4 regions of the Rahnella sp. EDr1-12 genome follow, and region 4 is predicted to be linked to each of the others. Evidence: predicted binding sites of a transcription regulator. Region 4 holds the regulator's gene; each other region holds the start of a gene.
What was found. The regulator PurR, encoded in region 4, represses purine synthesis genes. The targets are predictions, from matches to a motif close to CANGCAAACGTTTGCNTG.

Region 1: the regulator PurR is predicted to act here: its motif matches at 3,250-3,267, upstream of purT (formate-dependent phosphoribosylglycinamide formyltransferase).
Region 2: the regulator PurR is predicted to act here: its motif matches at 2,873-2,890, upstream of purM (phosphoribosylformylglycinamidine cyclo-ligase).
Region 3: the regulator PurR is predicted to act here: its motif matches at 2,102-2,119, upstream of cvpA (colicin V production protein).

What each region holds. Positions count from the first base shown of each region.
Region 1 is NZ_JBLZNY010000001.1:674,117-679,057, forward strand. Features, by position in the region: gene ACO0U8_RS03095 (S9 family peptidase) at 1-1,043, opposite strand, end outside; gene yebF (protein YebF) at 1,164-1,529, opposite strand; gene dbpA (ATP-dependent RNA helicase DbpA) at 1,694-3,076, opposite strand; gene purT (formate-dependent phosphoribosylglycinamide formyltransferase) at 3,338-4,516, shown strand; gene ACO0U8_RS03115 (YoaH family protein) at 4,617-4,796, opposite strand.
Region 2 is NZ_JBLZNY010000001.1:1,152,188-1,157,128, reverse strand. Features, by position in the region: gene speG (spermidine N1-acetyltransferase) at 298-873, opposite strand; gene purN (phosphoribosylglycinamide formyltransferase) at 1,097-1,735, opposite strand; gene purM (phosphoribosylformylglycinamidine cyclo-ligase) at 1,771-2,808, opposite strand; gene upp (uracil phosphoribosyltransferase) at 3,041-3,667, shown strand; gene uraA (uracil permease) at 3,748-4,941, shown strand, end outside.
Region 3 is NZ_JBLZNY010000002.1:606,395-611,335, forward strand. Features, by position in the region: gene purF (amidophosphoribosyltransferase) at 1-1,511, opposite strand, end outside; gene cvpA (colicin V production protein) at 1,542-2,033, opposite strand; gene dedD (cell division protein DedD) at 2,298-3,095, opposite strand; gene folC (bifunctional tetrahydrofolate synthase/dihydrofolate synthase) at 3,085-4,371, opposite strand; gene accD (acetyl-CoA carboxylase, carboxyltransferase subunit beta) at 4,577-4,941, opposite strand, start outside.
Region 4 is NZ_JBLZNY010000001.1:528,249-533,189, forward strand. Features, by position in the region: gene rnt (ribonuclease T) at 1-153, shown strand, start outside; gene ACO0U8_RS02325 (Grx4 family monothiol glutaredoxin) at 280-627, opposite strand; gene ACO0U8_RS02330 (C40 family peptidase) at 1,087-2,001, shown strand; gene ACO0U8_RS02335 (YnhF family membrane protein) at 2,164-2,253, opposite strand; gene purR (HTH-type transcriptional repressor PurR) at 2,587-3,612, shown strand; gene punR (DNA-binding transcriptional activator PunR) at 3,810-4,715, opposite strand; gene punC (purine nucleoside transporter PunC) at 4,852-4,941, shown strand, end outside.

The DNA of each region.
Region 1 (4,941 bases), 150 kb from region 4:
CCGGTCTGCCAGTGGATCTGGCGCAGATGCGTCAGCCCCTGCTCACGTTCTTCCACAACCAGCCAGTCACGAAACAGACTAAAACCTTCGAGCATCACTTCATCGCGCGGCGCAATCAAAGCCTGCCAGGCGGACTCTTCACCGCGGTCACTTTGATACAGGCCGAAGTTTTTACCGTCTTTATTGGAACGGATATAGAACTTGCCGAGGTAATGATCGAGTGCATATTCGTGATCTTTCCGACGCGGCAGGAAGACCTGAGGTGTCGCCTGCGGATCGTCAGCATCCAGCAGTAAAATCTCCGAGGTGGTGGTGCTGTCGAGATGGATCAGAATGTATTTTTCTGACGTGGTTTTATCCAGACCCACATAGAAGGTGTCGTCTTTTTCTTCGTACACCAGTTTGTCTGTTTTCGGGTCAGTGCCGATAACGTGGCGATAAACCTGATACGGCAGCAGCGTTTTTTTGTGTTTGCGCACGTAATACAGCGTCTGTGAATCGTTCGCCCATTCGCTGCTGCCGGAGGTGTTTTTCAGCAGATCGTCGGTCCAGGTTTCGTCATCCAGATTTTTGATGCGGATGTCGTACTGGCGGCGCGACAAAAAATCTTCAGCAACGGCCATCAGTTTGTTATCAGGGCTGATATCCAGCCCGCCCAGCGTATAAAACTCGCTGTCTTTGGCGCGTTCGTTGCCGTCGATCAACGTGCGCCAGTTTTCCGTCTCGTCTGCAGGTTGACGAAGATAGAGGGCGTATTCGTTGCCCGGCTCATAGCGTGTCTGATAACGGAAACCGTGTTTAACATACGGAACGGAATGATCCTGCTGGGCAATACGTGCCACCATCTCGCCATAAAGGGTTTCACGCAGCGCCTGATGCGGCTGCATGGCCTGATCGGTGTAGGCATTTTCGGCGGTCAGATAGGCCAAAACCTGAGGGTCGGTGCGGTCATCGTCACGCAACCAGTAATAATTATCGACGCGTTCATCGCCGTGTACGCTCAGGGTTTCAGGGCGTTTTTCAGCCTTTGGAGGTGTCATCATCGCGGGATCTCTTTGTCCTCTTAGTGGTGTAGTAAGAGTGACAGGTTTATGCGGGGAAACCAAGGGACGGAAAAGAAAGGAATAATGCGTCCGCTGGCTGGCAACGGACGCAGGAAATGCTTAAACGGGTGCGCTGTAGCTGATTTCGCCAAGCTGACAGTTGAGCGTCACCTGATAGGTTTTGTCGGTATGATCGCCACGAACTTTCAGCGGGATCTCCCAACGGGCATTATCGCCGCTGATGCTGTCCGGAACGACCCACGCCACCGGTGTGGAAGTCCCGAGGGTTTTCTTATCGGCATCCCAGCGCGGAATACGGTTTTGCAGGAAATCACGTTTAACCAGCGCTGCAATCTCATCTTTGCTGGCGGTGGAACAAGGTGCGACCGTCGCCGTTCTGACTTCAGGTTCAGCGGCCTGCGCCATCTGACTCATCCCGCTCATTCCTGCTAACGCTATTACCACGCCTGTGATCATCTTTTTCATTGTGCGTCTTCCCGCTTTTTGTCGATCGTTATCACTGACCTTGCAGGATCCATATCCCTACAACTGACAAGGTCATCGCTTGCGTCAGATAATATAATCCTCAACAAGGTAATAACACAACATTAACAATAAGACCTGCAACGCAAAAGCGGGATGAAAATCCGTTAACGCAAGATAATAGCCTTACAGTTTTTGCCTTTGATCTTGCCTTCCTGCAAACGCTGTAACGCTTTTTTGGCGCTTTTCTGACGGATAGCCACGTACGCGTGGATCGGGAACATATCGATTTTACCCACTTCCGCAGCCGTCAGACCCGCTTCACCGGTCAGAGCACCGAGGATATCGCCGGGACGAATTTTGGCTTTACGCCCCCCGTCAATGCACAGCGTCGCCATCTCAGGATCGAGCGCCACCGGTGTCGCTGCCAGCGCCTGCGCTGCGGGCTGCCAGGTAAAGGTCTGACGGGTATAATCTTCCAGCGCGTGCACCCGCACCATTTCCTGTGGCGTCACCAGACTGACCGCCAGACCGCTGGTGCCTGCACGGCCTGTACGACCGACGCGGTGAATGTGCACTTCAGGATCGAAAGAGAGTTCGTAGTTGATGACCAGACCGAGATCTTTGATGTCCAGCCCGCGCGCAGCCACGTCAGTCGCCACCAGTACGCGGCAACTGCCGTTAGAGAAACGCACCAGCACGCGGTCACGGTCGCGCTGTTCCAGATCGCCGTTCAGCGCCAGTGCGCTGATGCCTTTACCGGAAAGTGCATCACACACGTCCTGGCAGTCGCGTTTGGTATTACAGAACACCACACACGACGTCGGCTGATGCTGATACAGCACCGCCGCCAGCAGGGACAAACGCTGATGTTTATCGGCTTCGATGAAGACCTGCTTGATATCAGCAACATCTTCCTCGCCTTCAATTTCGACTTTCAGCGGCTGACGCTGGAATTTAGAGCTGATGCGCTCGATGCCATCCGGATAGGTCGCGGAGAACAACAGAGTCTGACGGGCTGGCGGTGTATAGCTGACCACATCTTCGATATCTTCGCTAAAGCCCATATCCAGCATGCGATCTGCTTCGTCCAGCACCAGCACTTTCAGCTGATCCAGTTTCAGGGTGCCTTTACGCAAATGTTCCTGAATGCGGCCCGGCGTGCCCACAACAATGTGTGGCTGACGAACCAGAGATTCCAGCTGTGGCCCGATGGACTGGCCGCCGCACAGGGTCAGGATTTTGATGTTCTGGGTGAATCGCGCCAGACGACGTAACTCTTTACTGACCTGATCCGCCAGTTCACGGGTCGGACACAGCACCAGCGCCTGCGCGTAGAACTGTGCCACGGTGATGCTGTTCAGCAGGCCGATACCGAAGGCTGCCGTTTTACCGCTGCCGGTTTTGGCTTTCGCCAGGACGTCCTGACCTTGCAGGATGGCAGGCAGAGAAGCGGCCTGAATCGGGGTCATTTCGGCATAACCCAGTTCGGTCAGGTTAGAAAGTTGCTCAGCGGGCAATGTCAGGGCTGAAAAGGAATGCGTGCTCAAGGCGATAACTCTTTATGTGAGGCAAAAATCGGGGCAGCGGCAGAAGGTCTGGCGCCATGGTTTGGCCAAATGATAACAGAGACGCCCGCCGACTGCCTTAAACGGCAGAAAACGGACTGAAAAAATCCGCAGATGCCCTGGCCGGATTGCGTCGCTGAAATCGTTTAAGATGCTGCGCAATCGTTTTCGTATGGCATAAATTCAGATATACTGCGCGCCGAAATTCTCATTTTTCTTCATCACAGATCTGGGTACGAAGCTATGTTAACCATTGGTACTGCACTGCGCACCGGCGCCACCCGCGTCATGTTGTTAGGCTCTGGCGAACTCGGTAAAGAAGTGGCGATCGAATGCCAGCGTCTTGGCCTGGAAGTGATCGCCGTCGATCGTTACGCTGATGCACCGGCGATGCAGGTCGCTCACCGCAGCCATGTCATTAATATGCTGGACGGCGACGCCCTGAAACAGGTGATTGAAAGCGAACGCCCTGATTTCATCGTGCCGGAAATCGAAGCTATCGCCACCAGCATGCTGGTTGAACTGGAAAAACAGGGTCACAACGTCGTACCTTGCGCTGAAGCGACGCGCCTGACCATGAATCGCGAGGGTATTCGTCGCCTGGCCGCAGAGACGCTGCAATTGCCAACGTCGAGCTACCAGTTTGCTAATGATGAAGCGTCTTTCCGCCAGGCGGTAGACGCAATCGGTTACCCGTGCATCATCAAACCGGTGATGAGCTCCTCCGGTAAAGGCCAGAGCCTGATCCGTGGCGCAGACCAGCTGCAAACCGCATGGGATTATGCGCAGCAAGGCGGCCGTGCTGGCGGCGGGCGCGTGATTGTTGAAGGGCTGGTAAAATTTGATTTCGAAATCACGCTGCTGACCATCAGCGCCGTTGACGGCATCCACTTCTGCGCGCCGATCGGCCATCGTCAGGAAGACGGTGATTACCGTGAATCCTGGCAGCCGCAGCAGATGACCGAACTGGCGTTACAGCGCGCGAAAGACATCGCCGAAAAAGTGGTGAAAGCTCTGGGCGGCAAAGGCCTGTTTGGCGTCGAACTGTTTGTGTGCGGCGACGACGTGGTCTTCAGCGAAGTGTCACCGCGCCCGCACGATACCGGCATGGTAACGCTGATTTCTCAGGATCTCTCTGAGTTTGCCCTGCACGTTCGCGCCTTCCTCGGCCTGCCGGTAGGTAATATCCGCCAGTTCGGCCCTTCCGCCTCTGCCGTGATCCTGCCTGAACTGACCAGTAACAACGTGACTTTCAGCGGTCTGGAAAATGCACTGACCGGATACAATCAGATCCGCCTGTTCGGCAAACCGGAAATCAGCGGTAAACGCCGTCTGGGTGTGGCGCTGGCCATTGCCGAAAATGTGGAAGATGCCGTCGAGCAGGCGAAGCTGGCCGCCGCCGCCGTGAGTGTGAAAGGCTAATCTCAGTCAGTTCATCACGAAAAAAAGCCGGACACCTGTAAAGGGTCCGGCTTTTTTGTCATCACGAGATCGGCTCTTATAAGCGTCTCAGGTTCGAATGTTATTCGTCTTCGTCATCAAAAATGACGGTCACGCGATCGCCTTTATGCGTTTCACGGATTTCTGCCGCAACGGTGGCAATGGCTTCGCCGCTGCTCATGCCGTTTTCCATTAACTGGCGGATACGATCGGCGGCCTGTTCTTGTTCGTTATGTGAAAGTGAAGGCATACCTGTCAGCATAGGAAATTCCTGTTGTACGTGTTGGATGAGGCAAGAGAGAAACAACACCCGCAGGCTGCGGGGTTGAACAGTATACGCCTTATTCACGCAAATCGCCTGCGCTGGTTTCCGGTGGCCTGATCTATGTTAGGATCACAGGTCTGTT
Region 2 (4,941 bases), 620 kb from region 4:
GTTTAGCTTGCAACCTGGCCCATACAGGCAAAATTTTGCCTGAAAACACCGCAATTTAGCTCAACATCATCTTCGTGCCGTTCGCTTTTCGAAACCGTCAGCGTAACAGCAAGCCTTTTGTGTGAGGGGCCTAGTGTCTACTAACAATATTGCGAAAGATTGACAGGAAAGTCCAACATAACAGGGAGAGTTTTAGAAGAAGGAATAAAAGAGGGGGAAATAGGGGAAAAGTCTTACGGGTGAAGGACATTCACGCCCTTCACCCGCAGAAAATGAGGCAGGATCCGCTGAATTAAATCAGACTGCGCCTGCGCCAATCACCGCTTCCGGTTTGATCTGCACCGGTTTGGTTTTATATTTCGCCAGGAATTGCGGCTGGAAAATACACATGCGGATGGCGCTGCGATATTCTCCGTTCACGAAGAATTCCTGTTTCAATTCGCCTTCCAGTTCAAACCCTAATTTGCTGTAGATATGGATCGCCTTTTGGTTTTCTTTATCGACGATTAAATACAGTTTATAGAGGTTGAGCACAGAGAAGGCGTAATCCATTGCCAGACGCACCGCGTCTCCGGCGAAACCTTTGCCCTGATGCTGCGGGTCAATGATGATCTGAAATTCCGCGCGGCGGTGGATGTGATTAATTTCCACCAGCTCCACAAGGCCGACAGGTCCGCCCTGGAATTCAATGATAAAGCGGCGTTCGCTTTGGTCATGAATATGCTTGTTATAAAGATCGGTCAGCTCGACAAAGGCCTCATAAGGCTCTTCAAACCAATAACGCATAATGCTGGCGTTATTATCAAGACGATGAACAAACGACAGATCGTCCTTTTCCAGTGGACGTAATCTGACGCTGTTATTGCTAAACATGGGGTGTTCCTCAAAAAATCAAAAGCCGTTTTACCTGAGGTAACCTTCCTGAAGATGAAATCTGAAACGACTGAGTTTCAGACGAAGGTCGGCGCACAAACGACGTTTAAACGTGCGCCGGGAAGGGGATTATATCGGCTAAACTGTAAACAAGTGTCAAATGACAGGAAATAAAAAACCGGCACTGGGCCGGTTTCTGGTGAAATCATCGCGATAAGGCAGATTAATCCGCCGCGTAACCCTGTTCGGGGAGTGGATTATCATCCAGTAAAACTTGATCGTTTTTCAGGGATAAACGTCCTTCAACGAACCAGCTGACCACCAGCGGATAGATATTGTGTTCCTGCGTTTGCACGCGGGCCACCAGATCGTCTTCGCTGTCGTCACTGAATACCGGCACTTTGGCTTGCAAAATAACCGGGCCACCGTCGAGCTGCTCTGTCACGAAATGCACGGACGTACCGTGCTCATCATCCTGATTGTCAATCGCCTGACGGTGAGTGTGTAAACCGGGATATTTCGGCAGCAGGGAAGGGTGGATGTTGATCATGCGCCCGGCGAAACGCTGGACGAAATCCGCGGTAAGAATACGCATATACCCCGCCAGCACCACCAGATCGGGCTGATAAGCCTCGATGGCATCGGCAAGCGCGATATCAAATGCCGCGCGGTCTTCGTAGGCTTTAACATCCAGAGCCTGTGCCGGAATGTCTGCCAGTCGCGCGCGCTCCAGACCGTAAGCGGCGGATTTATTACTGAAGACAGCGCTGATCTGCGCGTTAATTCGTCCCTGCTGGCAGGCATCTATCAGAGCCTGGAGATTGCTCCCTTCGCCCGATACCAGAACCACAATCCTTTTCATATCAGTACCTGTCTTCAGTCAGTTGATTTACCTGATTATTCAATGATCACGCGTTCAGCGGAATCAGAGGCCTTAACATAGCCAATTTTCCACGCTTTTTCACCATTGTCATTCAGTAAAGCAATCGCCTGGTCGGCAAGCTCTGCCGGAAGTGCCACGACCATGCCCACGCCACAGTTAAAGGTGCGGTACATTTCATGACGGCTGACGTTACCGGTGGTTTGCAACCAGGTGAAGACGTCCGGCCATTCCCAGCTGGATTCGTTGATAATGACCTGCGTATTGTCCGGCAAAACGCGGGGAATATTTTCCCAGAAGCCGCCACCGGTCAGGTGAACGATGCCGTGAACATCCACGTTTTCGATCAGATTAAGGATCGATTTCACGTAGATTTTGGTCGGTGCCAGCAGGTGATCGGCCAGCGGTTTGCCTGCCAGATCGGTGGTTTCCGGATTGGTGTTGCTGACTTCCAGAATTTTGCGCACCAGAGAATAGCCGTTGGAGTGCGGGCCACTGGCGGCAAGACCGATAAGCACGTCGCCGTCAGCCACTTTGCTGCCGTCGATAATTTCTGATTTTTCCACCACGCCGACACAGAAACCTGCGACGTCATAATCTTCGCCGTGATACATGCCCGGCATTTCAGCGGTTTCACCACCGACTAACGCACAGCCCGATTGCTTACAGCCTTCGGCGATCCCGGTGATCACACTGGCGGCGATATCGACGTCCAGTTTGCCGGTGGCATAATAGTCGAGGAAGAACAGCGGTTCAGCACCCTGAACGATTAAATCGTTGACGCACATCGCGACCAGATCGATACCGATAGTATCGTGGCGTTTCAAATCCATCGCCAGACGCAGCTTGGTGCCAACGCCGTCGGTGCCCGAAACCAGAACGGGTTCACGGTATTTTTGCGGCAGCGCGCAGAGAGCACCAAAACCGCCCAGTCCACCCATCACTTCCGGGCGGCGAGTCTGTTTTACTACACCTTTAATGCGATCTACCAATGCGTTACCGGCATCGATATCTACGCCTGCGTCTTTATAGCTGAGAGAGGTTTTGTCGGTCACTGCGAAGTCCCCACGGCGGTTTGGGTTGGTGGTTGAAGAATAAAGCGGGGCAATTCTAACAGCGCAGGCAAACGTTTGCGAGCGCCTTATTCGATGATGATTTTTAGGCTGTCTATACTCTATCGGGGCTCCTGATGATCCAGATCAGGCTATAAGCTATGGCGTTGAAAAAAAATGGCGTTATAATCTCGCGATTTTTTTTTGCAGCTCAACCACCTTAGGAGAATAAAAAATGAAGATCGTCGAGGTGAAACACCCGCTGGTGAAACACAAGCTGGGCCTGATGCGTGAGAACGACATCAGCACGAAACGTTTTCGCGAACTGGCTTCTGAGGTGGGAAGTCTGCTGACGTATGAAGCGACTGCCGATTTAGAAACTGAAAAAGTGACGATTGAAGGCTGGAATGGCCCGGTCGAAATCGATCAGATCAAAGGTAAGAAAATCACCGTTGTGCCTATCCTGCGTGCCGGTCTGGGCATGATGGAAGGCGTACTGGAGCACGTACCGAGCGCACGCATCAGCGTGGTTGGCGTGTACCGTGATGAAGAAACCCTCAAGCCTGTGCCGTATTTCCAGAAACTGGTTTCTAATATCGAAGAACGTCTGGCGCTGGTTGTTGACCCGATGCTGGCGACCGGTGGTTCTATGATTGCCACCATCGACCTGCTGAAAAAAGCCGGCTGCCAGAGCATTAAAGTGCTGGTACTGGTGGCTGCACCGGAAGGGATTGCCGCGCTGGAAGCTGCGCACCCTGACGTTGAGTTGTACACCGCCTCGATTGATCAGGGGCTGAATGAAAAAGGCTACATCATCCCGGGACTCGGTGATGCGGGCGATAAGATATTTGGTACGAAATAAGCAGCAAGCAATAAGCCGACTAAGCAGTCGGCTTTTTTTTGAGATTTTTTTACCCGCCATTTTTTACAGAGGATCAATCCATGACCCGTCGTGTCATCGGGGTAAGTGAACGTCCGCCGTTATTGCAGACGATTCCCCTGAGTTTCCAGCATCTTTTTGCCATGTTTGGTGCCACCGTTCTGGTGCCGATTCTGTTCAAAATCAATCCGGCGACGGTGCTGCTGTTCAATGGCATAGGGACTTTGCTGTATCTGTTTGTCTGTAAAGGGAAAATACCGGCTTATCTCGGTTCGAGTTTTGCCTTTATCTCACCGGTGCTGTTACTGCTGCCGATGGGTTATGAAGTGGCGCTCGGCGGGTTCATCGCCTGCGGGCTGTTGTTCTGCCTGGTGGCGCTGATTGTGAAGAAAGCGGGCATTGGCTGGATCAACGTGATGTTCCCTCCGGCGGCGATGGGCGCAATCGTTGCCGTCATCGGTCTGGAGCTGGCCGGTGTGGCGGCGAACATGGCCGGGCTGCTGCCTGCTGATGGCGCGCCGGTGGATTCCACCGCCGTGACCATTTCAGTGGTGACGCTGTCGGTGACCATTTTGGGTTCGGTGTTATTCCGTGGTTTTCTGGCGATTATCCCGATCCTGATCGGTGTGCTGGTCGGTTACGCGCTCTCCTTCTTTATGGGCGTGGTAGATGTTTCTGCGATTGCCAGTGCGCACTGGTTTGCACTGCCGACCTTCTACACTCCACGTTTTGAATGGGTGGCCATCCTGACCATCCTGCCGGCGGCGCTGGTGGTGATTGCAGAGCACGTCGGGCATCTGGTCGTGACGGCAAACATCGTCAAAAAAGATTTGCTGCGTGACCCCGGCCTGCACCGTTCAATGCTGGCGAACGGCCTGTCGACGGTGCTGTCTGGTTTCTTCGGTTCCACGCCCAATACCACCTACGGCGAAAATATCGGCGTCATGGCGATCACCAAGGTCTACAGCACCTGGGTCATCGGCGGCGCGGCAATACTGGCGATCCTGCTGTCGTGCATCGGTAAATTAGCGGCGGCCATTCAGGCGGTGCCGGTTCCGGTGATGGGCGGCGTGTCGTTGTTGTTGTACGGCGTGATCGGTGCATCGGGTATCCGCGTACTGATCGAATCAAAGGTCGATTACAACAAAGCGCAGAACCTGATCCTGACGGCGGTGATCCTGATCATCGGCGTCAGCGGGGCTAAGATCCACATCGGCGCGGCGGAGCTGAAAGGCATGGCGCTGGCGACCATCGTT
Region 3 (4,941 bases), on a different contig from region 4:
TCGTTGTGCATCTCGAGGTTTTCAGCTTCCTGCTGACCACGTAACGCCTGAGCGTCGTCGTTGCGCAGGGCTTCGAGGTATTCCAGGTAATTCTGGTCAACGTCTTTCGTGACGTAAATACCGTCGAATACTGAACACTCAAATTTCTCGATATCGCTGTTGTCTTCTTTCACTGCGGCGATCAAATCGCTCAGGTCCTGGAAGATCAAGGCATCGGCACCGATGATTTGGTTGATTTCGCTGACTTCGCGGCCATGCGCAATCAGTTCGTTAGCACTTGGCATATCGATGCCGTAGACGTTCGGGAAACGAATTTCCGGTGCCGCTGAAGCCAGATACACACGTCTCGCCCCCGCTTCACGCGCCATCTCAACGATTTGCTGGGACGTGGTGCCGCGCACGATGGAGTCATCCACCAGCAACACGTTCTTATCACGAAACTCAGCGCGGTTAGCATTAAGTTTGCGACGCACAGATTTACGACGTTCCTGCTGACCCGGCATGATAAATGTACGGCCAACATAACGGTTTTTAACAAAACCCTGACGGTACGGTTTATCCAGGATGCGCGCGATTTCCAGCGCGATATCACATGAGGTTTCCGGGATAGGGATCACCACGTCGATATCCAGATCTTCCCATTCACGGGCAATCTTCGCGCCCAGCTTTTCACCCATACGAACACGGGCGCTGTAGACGGAAATTTTGTCAATGAACGAGTCAGGACGTGCGAAATAGACGTACTCGAACAGGCACGGATTGTACTGCGGATTCTCAGCACACATGCGGGTGAACAGCTGGCCTTTTTCGGTGATGTACACCGCTTCGCCCGGCGCCACATCACGCAGGAACTCAAAGCCGAGTGTATCTAACGCCACGCTCTCAGACGCCACCATGTACTCATTGCGGCCATCTTCCAGCGTACGTTTGCCGATCACCAGCGGGCGGATGCCGTGCGGGTCACGGAAAGCTAACATGCCGTGGCCGATGATCATCGCCACGCAGGCATAAGCACCACGGATTTTCAGGTTCACCGCCGACACGGCAGCGAAAATGTTGTCAGCTTCGAGCGGATAATGCTGGAAACGATCCAGCTCGCTGGCCAGGATATTCAGCAGGACTTCAGAATCTGAAGTCGTGTTGACATGGCGACGCTGGCCTTCGAACAGATTGCTTCTCAGTTCATGGGCATTGGTCAGGTTACCGTTATGGGCCAGGGTGATGCCGAACGGAGAGTTGACGTAAAAAGGTTGAGCTTCTGAAGCGCTGGAACTGCCAGCCGTTGGGTAGCGAACATGGCCGATGCCCATGTTGCCTTGCAAGCGTTGCATATGGCGGGCTTCGAAAACATCCTTCACCAGGCCATTCGCTTTCCGTAAACGGAAGTTATTATTGGCATCAATGGTGACGATGCCTGCGGCATCCTGCCCACGGTGTTGTAACACCGTTAACGCGTCATAAATCGACTGGTTTACCGGCATGAAACCGGCGATACCGACAATACCGCACATGTTGTCTTTTCCTCTTCAGCGCTGCCAAAACTAAAGATGTTTTGGCAAGAAACTCGACGTGCTCTGCAGGTAGTCAAAGAACCACCTGATGATATAACTGAACTGTGGGATCAACTGGGATTGCTTCCAGTCTTCACTTTGTGAGAAGCCGGTAAAAGTATCCAGGAAGAACAGCATCGCGGAGACAATCAACACCCCGCGCAGCGCGCCGAAGCACACACCTAACACCCTGTCTGTGCCGGACAATCCGGTTCTTTCCACCAGCGAACCAATCACATAGTTGACAATTGCACCTACGATCAACGTCGCGATGAACAAGATGGCAATTGCGATCCCGTTTCGAACTAACTCATCTTCGAAACGCGTGAAGTAGATGGCGAGGTAAGGGTAATAATGACTGGCAACGAAGAAGGCGCAAGCCCAGGTTACCAGTGATAAAGCCTCACGAACAAAGCCACGAATCAAACTGACTAATGCAGAAAATCCGATAACCGCAATGATGACGTAATCAATCCAGACCATTAACTATTCCAGTGTCTAATCCAGTCACGTCTACCCCGGCATCCAAATCGCTGCGAATTCTAACAGAAAAAGAAAACGTTTGCGTAGGGGAAATCTGCCGGTCAGACAAATTAATAATAGCGATTAAAAAAACCTCAATCGCAGCATAACCCTATAAAAACCCAACCTGAGGATCTTATAGAAAAAGGGCACAAATCGCTTGTGCCCTCCCTGGTATTTTTTATGTTTTATCAGTTCCCTCCCCGGCAAAGGGGAGGAGTCACGTCAGTGTGCAGAGTAAGCCCGAACCTGGCCGCCTAATCCGCTGAGCTGTTGCAACTGCGGCAACGAGGCTTCGAGCTTCTGCCTGGAGGCATCCGGCCCGACGTAGAGGCGTGTTATCTGCCCCTGTACCGGCGTTGACGGAACCGTGTAGGCACGGAAACCGGAGAGTCGCAGATTCGCCACGATCTCATTGGCTTTGGCGGCATTTTTCAACGCCCCCAGCTGCACAACATACGACTGCCCCGCTGGCGCTTTTTCTTCCTGCGCTGGCTTCGGCTGTTCTGCGGCTTTCGGTTGCTCTGCCGGTTTAGGCTGTTCAACCGGTTTCTGTTTGACGACAGGCGGTGCTTCGACCATCGGTTTAGGCTCGATCGTCTTAGGCTTCTGAACCACTGGCTTTTGCTCAACCGGTTTCTGCTTCGCAGGTTCGGTACGCGTTGGTTGCACCGTTTTTTTCTGCTCTGGCAGCGTCGTTGCCGGTGGCGTTTCTACCGTGGTATTCCCCGGCGCCACCGCGCCACGATTGGCCGCCGTGGTGTTGGTCGCGGAATTGTCAGATTCCGGTGCGCCATGCATCGACTGATCTGCACCTTCAGGCGCCTGAGCAGGCAGCGACTGCGTCACCGGCGGTACCGAATCCTGCTCCTCGACATCACCCGCTTTTGGCACCAATGGGATCGACGCAAATTCGTCTTCGTAATGTTTTTTCTTGCCGTCGAGTAATCCGGGCAAAATGATGACGCCCAGCGCCACCAGAATGACCGTACCGACCAGGCGATTTTGAAACTTACTTGCCACTGGTTTTCCCCGTATCTAAAGCATCCATTACGTGAGCGACGGTATGAAACGAACCGCAGACGATCACAATATCCTGAGGAGCCGCCTCCTGCATGGCCTGCTTCCAGGCTGACTCCACATCCGCAAACTGACGCGCCGCGGGCAGATGCGCCGTCAGTTCTTCAGCGCTGGCACCGCGCGGGCCTTCAAGCGGCGCGCAATACCATTCATCCACCTGCGGGGACAGACACGCCAGCGTACCGGCAATATCTTTATCTGACAACATGCCGACGACGGCCCGTACTTTCCCGCCATGGCGTGGCTGTTCAGCTAAACGCCCGGCCAGATAGGCAGCAGCGTGAGGGTTATGCGCAACGTCGAGGATCAGGCGCGGTGATTCGCTCACGGTCTGGAATCGTCCCGGCAGCGCCGCACGCGTCAGGCCACTGCGCAACGCCTCAGCCGGGATCTCCAGCGGCGAATAATGCAGGGCTGCCAGTGCCGTCGCCGCGTTGGCTAAGGGAACGTTTGGCAACGGCAGAGCCTCCAGAACGGTGGTTTCCGCCCCTTCCTGCAACGCCGCCCAGCGCCAGCTGTCAGAACCGGCGGTAAAATGCCACTGGCTATCACGACGGAAGAGATCGGCATTTTTTTCCTGCGCCACATCCGCAATCGACTGCGGCATATCCGGCTCACCGACCACCGCCGGTTTACCCGAACGGAAAATGCCGGCCTTTTCGCGGCCAATGCTTTCGCGGTCTGACCCCAGCCAGTCCGTGTGATCCAGCGCGATGCTGGTCACCACGGCAACCGTGGCATCAACAATATTGGTGGCATCCAGACGACCGCCCAGCCCGACTTCGAGGATCACCACATCCAGCTTAGCCTGCTTAAACAGCTGCAAAGCAGATAAAGTGCCGTACTCGAAATAGGTCAGAGAGATATCGCCACGCCCGGCTTCAAGCTGCGCGAAAGAGGCGCAGTGTGCCGCTTCGGGCAACTCGTCGCCCTGAATACGCACGCGCTCGGTATATCGCACCAGATGAGGAGAACTGTAAACGCCGACACGGTAACCCGCCGCCATCAGAATCGATTCCAGCGTGGCGCAGGTGGTGCCTTTGCCATTGGTACCGGCCACGGTAAAGACCAGCGGCGCAGGTGTCAGTAAATCGAGTTTGGTGGCGACTGCGCTGACGCGGCTAAGGCCGAGTTCAATCGCCTGAGAATGGAGATGTTCGAGATAATAAAGCCACGTGGCCAAAGGCGACGTGGCTTGAGGGATAAGTTGATTTTGCATGAGCCCCGTTCAACCTGCATTAGGTTCACTTCGACACTACATCACCAGACTGTGACAGCAGGCAATGCCCTCTTTTTCAGATACTGCTGAAAGAGTAAAAGCACGGCCTGCCAGTCCTGAGCGATAACAGCTTGACGGCGACAGCTTGGGCGGCACAACGATGAGTGGCCGCCCTGAATAACTGACCGGCTTTTACTCTGATCGATCAGGCATCCTGATGATTGTCAGCGGCAGAGCCGTTGACCGCTGCCGGCACCTCAGCCACACGTGGCTCAGGTTGTCCGGTGAGCTTCGCCAGAACGCTGCCCAACTTGGCACGCAGATCCGGGCGACGGACGATCATATCGATCGCGCCTTTCTCAATCAGGAATTCACTGCGCTGGAAACCAGCAGGCAGTTTTTCACGTACGGTCTGCTCGATAACGCGCGGGCCGGCAAAACCAATCAGGGCTTTTGGCTCAGCCACGTTGATATCACCCAGCATCGCCAGGCTGGCAGAAACGCCGCCCATGGTCGGGTCAGTCAGCACAGAAATGTACGGCAAACCGCGTTCCTGTAATTTCGCCAACG
Region 4 (4,941 bases):
AGCCAGGCGCACTCCGCCTTGTATGACACAGAGCGCACGGCTGAACTGTTCTGCGAGCTGGTAAACCGCTGGAAGCGCCTGGGCGGCTGGCCGCTGGCCATCAGCGCCGAAGAGCAGGAAGACGAAACCGCATCAGAAGAACATCAGCAGTAAGCGGTTGACGTGAAGGAACACGCTGACGGACAAACAGGCCGGACGCATAAAAACAAAAAGAGCGACGCAATGTCGCTCTTTTTATTGTCATCAGCAGCCCTGAAGGCGGCCAATTTCCGCTGCTGATTACTCTTCAGATTCAGAAGATTTGTATTTCTCAGCGGTTTCTTTGATCAGCTGTTGCAGTTCGCCACGCTGATACATTTCAATCACGATGTCACAACCGCCGACCAGTTCACCATCAACCCACAGCTGCGGGAAGGTAGGCCAGTTAGCAAATTTTGGCATCTCTGCGCGGATATCCGGGTTCTGCAGGATATCGACGTAAGCGAAACGTTCACCACAGGCAGACAATGCCTGAACTGCTTGTGCAGAAAAACCGCAGCTTGGCAGTTTTGGCGAGCCTTTCATGTACAGCAGAATCGGGTTTTCAGAAACTTGCTTCTGAATTTTTTCAATTGTTGGAGTGGTCATTTCTTGCTTCCTCAAGCCGGTACAGGCTGTCACGGTCATTACTCTTCACGCGCAGCACAAAAAAGTGCTGAATCACATTGCCCTCTATTGTAACGATGGCAGCTATCAGATAAAAACGCCATTTTTTGCAGGGTCTTTCGCAATACTGACATTTTATTTCACTATTTTAAGTGCCTGCGTGCGGGCTCACTAAAATAAAGATTCATCGAGAATAACATTTTTGGCGATGACATTAACCAGGGATTTGCATTTCGCCATGGTTTAACACAAATATTAACCTACTGAAAAATGGTCATTTTATTCACTAAAAATGGCGTTTATTTCGACGTTTTAAAAGCTATTAACTTTTTCTCACAATATGATCTAGAATCGATGCAATTCGTGCTGTTTTGTCTGGTTCTTTTAGGCAATACTCTGACATCTCTGATGTTTAACCTAACCACCTATGGTAACGAAGCTATGCGCTTACTGTTCACGCTTTTTGTGCTGCTCTTTACCCAGCTGTTTCTGAATATTGCTCATGCGTCACCGCAGAGTCGTGTTTCTGCCGATCAGCGAAAGAGTCATGTTAATCAGGTTGCCCCTGAGGAACGTCGAAAGCGAAAAACGGTTGCAGCGAAAACCACTAAAAAAACCAAAGTGGCACCGGTGAAAGAACAACAGAGTCAGGAAAAAAATGCCAGGAAGAGAGTCAAAAGCACCGAACTGGTGACGCGAAAGGCCTCTTCTGTCAAAACAGTGAAAACGACGCGAGCTGAAAGTAAGGCCGAGAGTAAGAAAGAAAAATCACTCAAAACCACCAGAGCTGAAACCAAAGCAGATAAGAAAAGTAAAACCCGGGCTTTGGCGAAAAACGCCACTGTAAAGACCAGCAAGAAAGAAGCGTATGGCCGACACCGAAAAGGCAAGAAATTAGCCGAAGAAGACAGCAAGCCCATTACGTTAAGCGCAACCCACAAGAAACGTTATCAGCATGCTCAGCAAACGGCGATGACCAAGCTGATGCACCAGGTCGGCAAACCTTATCGCTGGGGTGGAACCTCCCCCAATACCGGTTTCGATTGCAGTGGTTTAGTGTATTACGCGTATAAAGATCTGATTCGTATCAAAATGCCACGCACTGCCAACGAGATGTACCACCTGCGCGATGCCGCACCGGTGAAACGCGGTGAACTGGAGTCCGGCGATCTGGTCTTCTTTAGAATTAATAACCGTGGTGCCGCGGACCATGTCGGGGTATACGTAGGTAACGGCAAGTTTATTCAGTCTCCGCGTACCGGTGAAGACATCAAAATTACCTCACTGGGCGACGATTACTGGCAAGATCATTATGTAGGTGCACGTCGGGTAATGACCCCGAAAACGATCCGATAATAAGCAGTTCGTTAAATTTGAAGTTCCGCTAATCATCACTGAATAGCATTTAACGAAGCGTTTGTGCAGGGAAGAATGTCGGCGAAAAGGTCAGTGTGCAAAATTGAAAAGGGCGATCCCTGTATCAGGGTTCGCCCTTTTTGTTGCCCGATGACAGAGCTTTTAGTTCATCACTGCGGTGAAGCTGAAAGCGATAATCATAAGCAACGCGCAAACGGTGGTAATCAACGACAATTTCAGATTACTGTCCATAAAACCCCCTTACGGATCAATTGTGGCGTTTCATTAAGCCACATAAAATGTGTGCCAACGCATTTTCTCATACTTCATCGCTAAAATCCCGCGTTGATTCATGCGCGATATTCCACAATAACACTTCCACTTTGCTGCATTATAAGAGAAAATTGTCGGTTACCACGCCTGTGTGCCGGTCGATTTCACCCGAGAGCGTTTTGCGCCTCACTCTGACGAATCCACCCAACGATTTCACTGCCTTTTTAAAAGTCCGCAGTGAAATCCACGCAAGCAAACGATTAACATAATGCTAACGTGCTGAAACACGTGAGTTCAGGAGTCATTGTTTACATGGCAACGATTAAAGATGTCGCTAAGCGCGCTGGCGTTTCCACCACAACCGTGTCGCACGTCATCAATAAAACACGTTTCGTCGCCGAAGACACCAAAACCGCGGTTCTGCTGGCTATTAAAGAGCTTCACTACTCGCCAAGCGCCGTTGCGCGCAGCCTTAAGGTCAATAACACCAAAACCATTGGCCTGCTGGCGACCTCAAGTGAAGCGCCCTACTTTGCCGAAGTCATTGAAGCCGTTGAAAACAGCTGTTTCTCCAAAGGCTACACGCTGATTTTGTGTAACTCGCATAATAATCTGGAGAAACAACAGGCCTATCTGCAAATGCTGGCGCAAAAACGCGTCGACGGCTTGCTGGTAATGTGCGCGGAATATCCGGATGAACTGCTGAATATGCTGGAAGAATACCGCTCCATTCCGATGGTCGTCATGGACTGGGGCGAGGCGCGCAAAAACTTCACTGACAGCATTATCGATAACGCCTTTGAAGGCGGTTATATGGCCGGTCGTTATCTGATTGAACGCGGGCATCGTGATATTGGCGTGATCCCAGGGCAACTGGCGCGTAATACCGGTGGCGGTCGTTTCCAGGGTTTCGTCAAGGCGCTGAACGAAGCCAACATTCCTCTGCGCGAAGAGTGGGTGGTTCAGGGTGATTTCGAACCGGAATCGGGTTATCAGGCGATGCACAAAATCCTGATGCAGAAACAGCGCCCTACCGCTGTTTTCTGTGGCGGTGATGTGATGGCGATGGGGGCTATCTGTGCGGCAGATGAGCTCGGTTTACGCGTACCGCAGGATATTTCGGTGATCGGATATGACAATGTGCGAAATGCGCGTTACTTCTCTCCGGCATTAACCACTGTGCATCAGCCGAAAGAGCGTCTGGGCGAAATGGCGTTTACCATGCTGCTGGACAGAATTATCAGCAAACGCGAAGAATCACAGACCATTGAGGTCCATCCCAAACTGGTCGAGCGCCGGTCAGTAGCCGACGGCCCTTTCCGCGATTATCGCCGTTAACAAAAATCTGACGCCTGCCTGTGCAGGCGTTTTTTCTCGTCCCGATCAATACTGGCTTCCGGTATCAGCAGCGTTTAAGCAGCGACGATGAGGGTATTAACTCCTGGCAGGCCAATGCGGGGGTAAGAGTTACGTTCTGACCAAACATTTATCACACCAGCCAACATCCGCCTCACATAGAGGTGGATGTTTTTTTTCTAATCCCGTAACCATTCCTGATTCATCGTTTCTGTATCGCCCATGTATTCCAGCAGCCAGGCCAGCGAAGGAGAGGAATTACTCTGATCCCACGTCAGGCAACACGGGCTGTCAGGGAACGTATTCTCCAGCGCCAGAACCTGTAATTTTTGCTGTTCAATCTGATGACTCACGCGATGAACCGGCATCATCCCTACGCATAAACCTTCGCTCAGACATTCCAGCGCACAAGTCCAGTCAGGCACGACCAGGCGCCGCTGATTATCCAGCGTCCAGGTATCACGCTTGGGTAAGGTGCGCGAAGTATCCTCCAGACACAGCGCCGGATAAGGCCGCAGTTGGTCATCGTTCAGTGCGCCGGAAAGTTGCGCAAGCGGATGCTGAGGGCTGACGACACAGTGCCAGTCCATAAAACCCATATCGCGAAAACTGAAACGCCCGCCCACCGGCACCGCCCGCGTCGCGCCAATTGCCACGTCTGCGCGGCCATCGACCAGCGCATCCCAGACGCCGTTAAATACTTCGGAATGAATGATAAGTTCCGTATCGGGGAAATGACGGTAGAAATCGAGCACCAGCCGCCGCGTTCTGGCGGGTTTCACAATTCGGTCTACCGCCACCCGCAACTCGCCACGCCAGCCGTTTGCAACCTGCTGGCACTGCCGACGCGTAGCTATCATTTTTTTTGTCAGAATCCGTGCTTCATCAACGAAAACTTTTCCGGCAGGCGTCAGCACCACGTCACGGTGACGCCGTTCAAACAAAGGAACAGCCAGCCAGTTCTCCAGCTGACGAACGGTATAGCTGATGGCAGAAGGCACACGGTGAAGATCCTGCGCTGCTGCGCTGAAACTACCGGTACGTGCTACCGCATCAACTACTTCAAGGGCGTATTCTGACCACATCACTTAGCCTTCAATATTTTTCACAGCAGATTGCAAATATTAGCGTTTCACAAGACTGTTATCAAAGCGTTAAACTCTGCATCCCAACTGTTTTCTGCATCACATCATCTGCAATACATAAATTAACGAGACAAAAATGAAACCCTCCTTTGGATTTATGCTCTATCTCGCCGGATTGAGCATGCTCGGCTTTTTAGCCACAGATATGTATCTTCCCGCCTTCAGC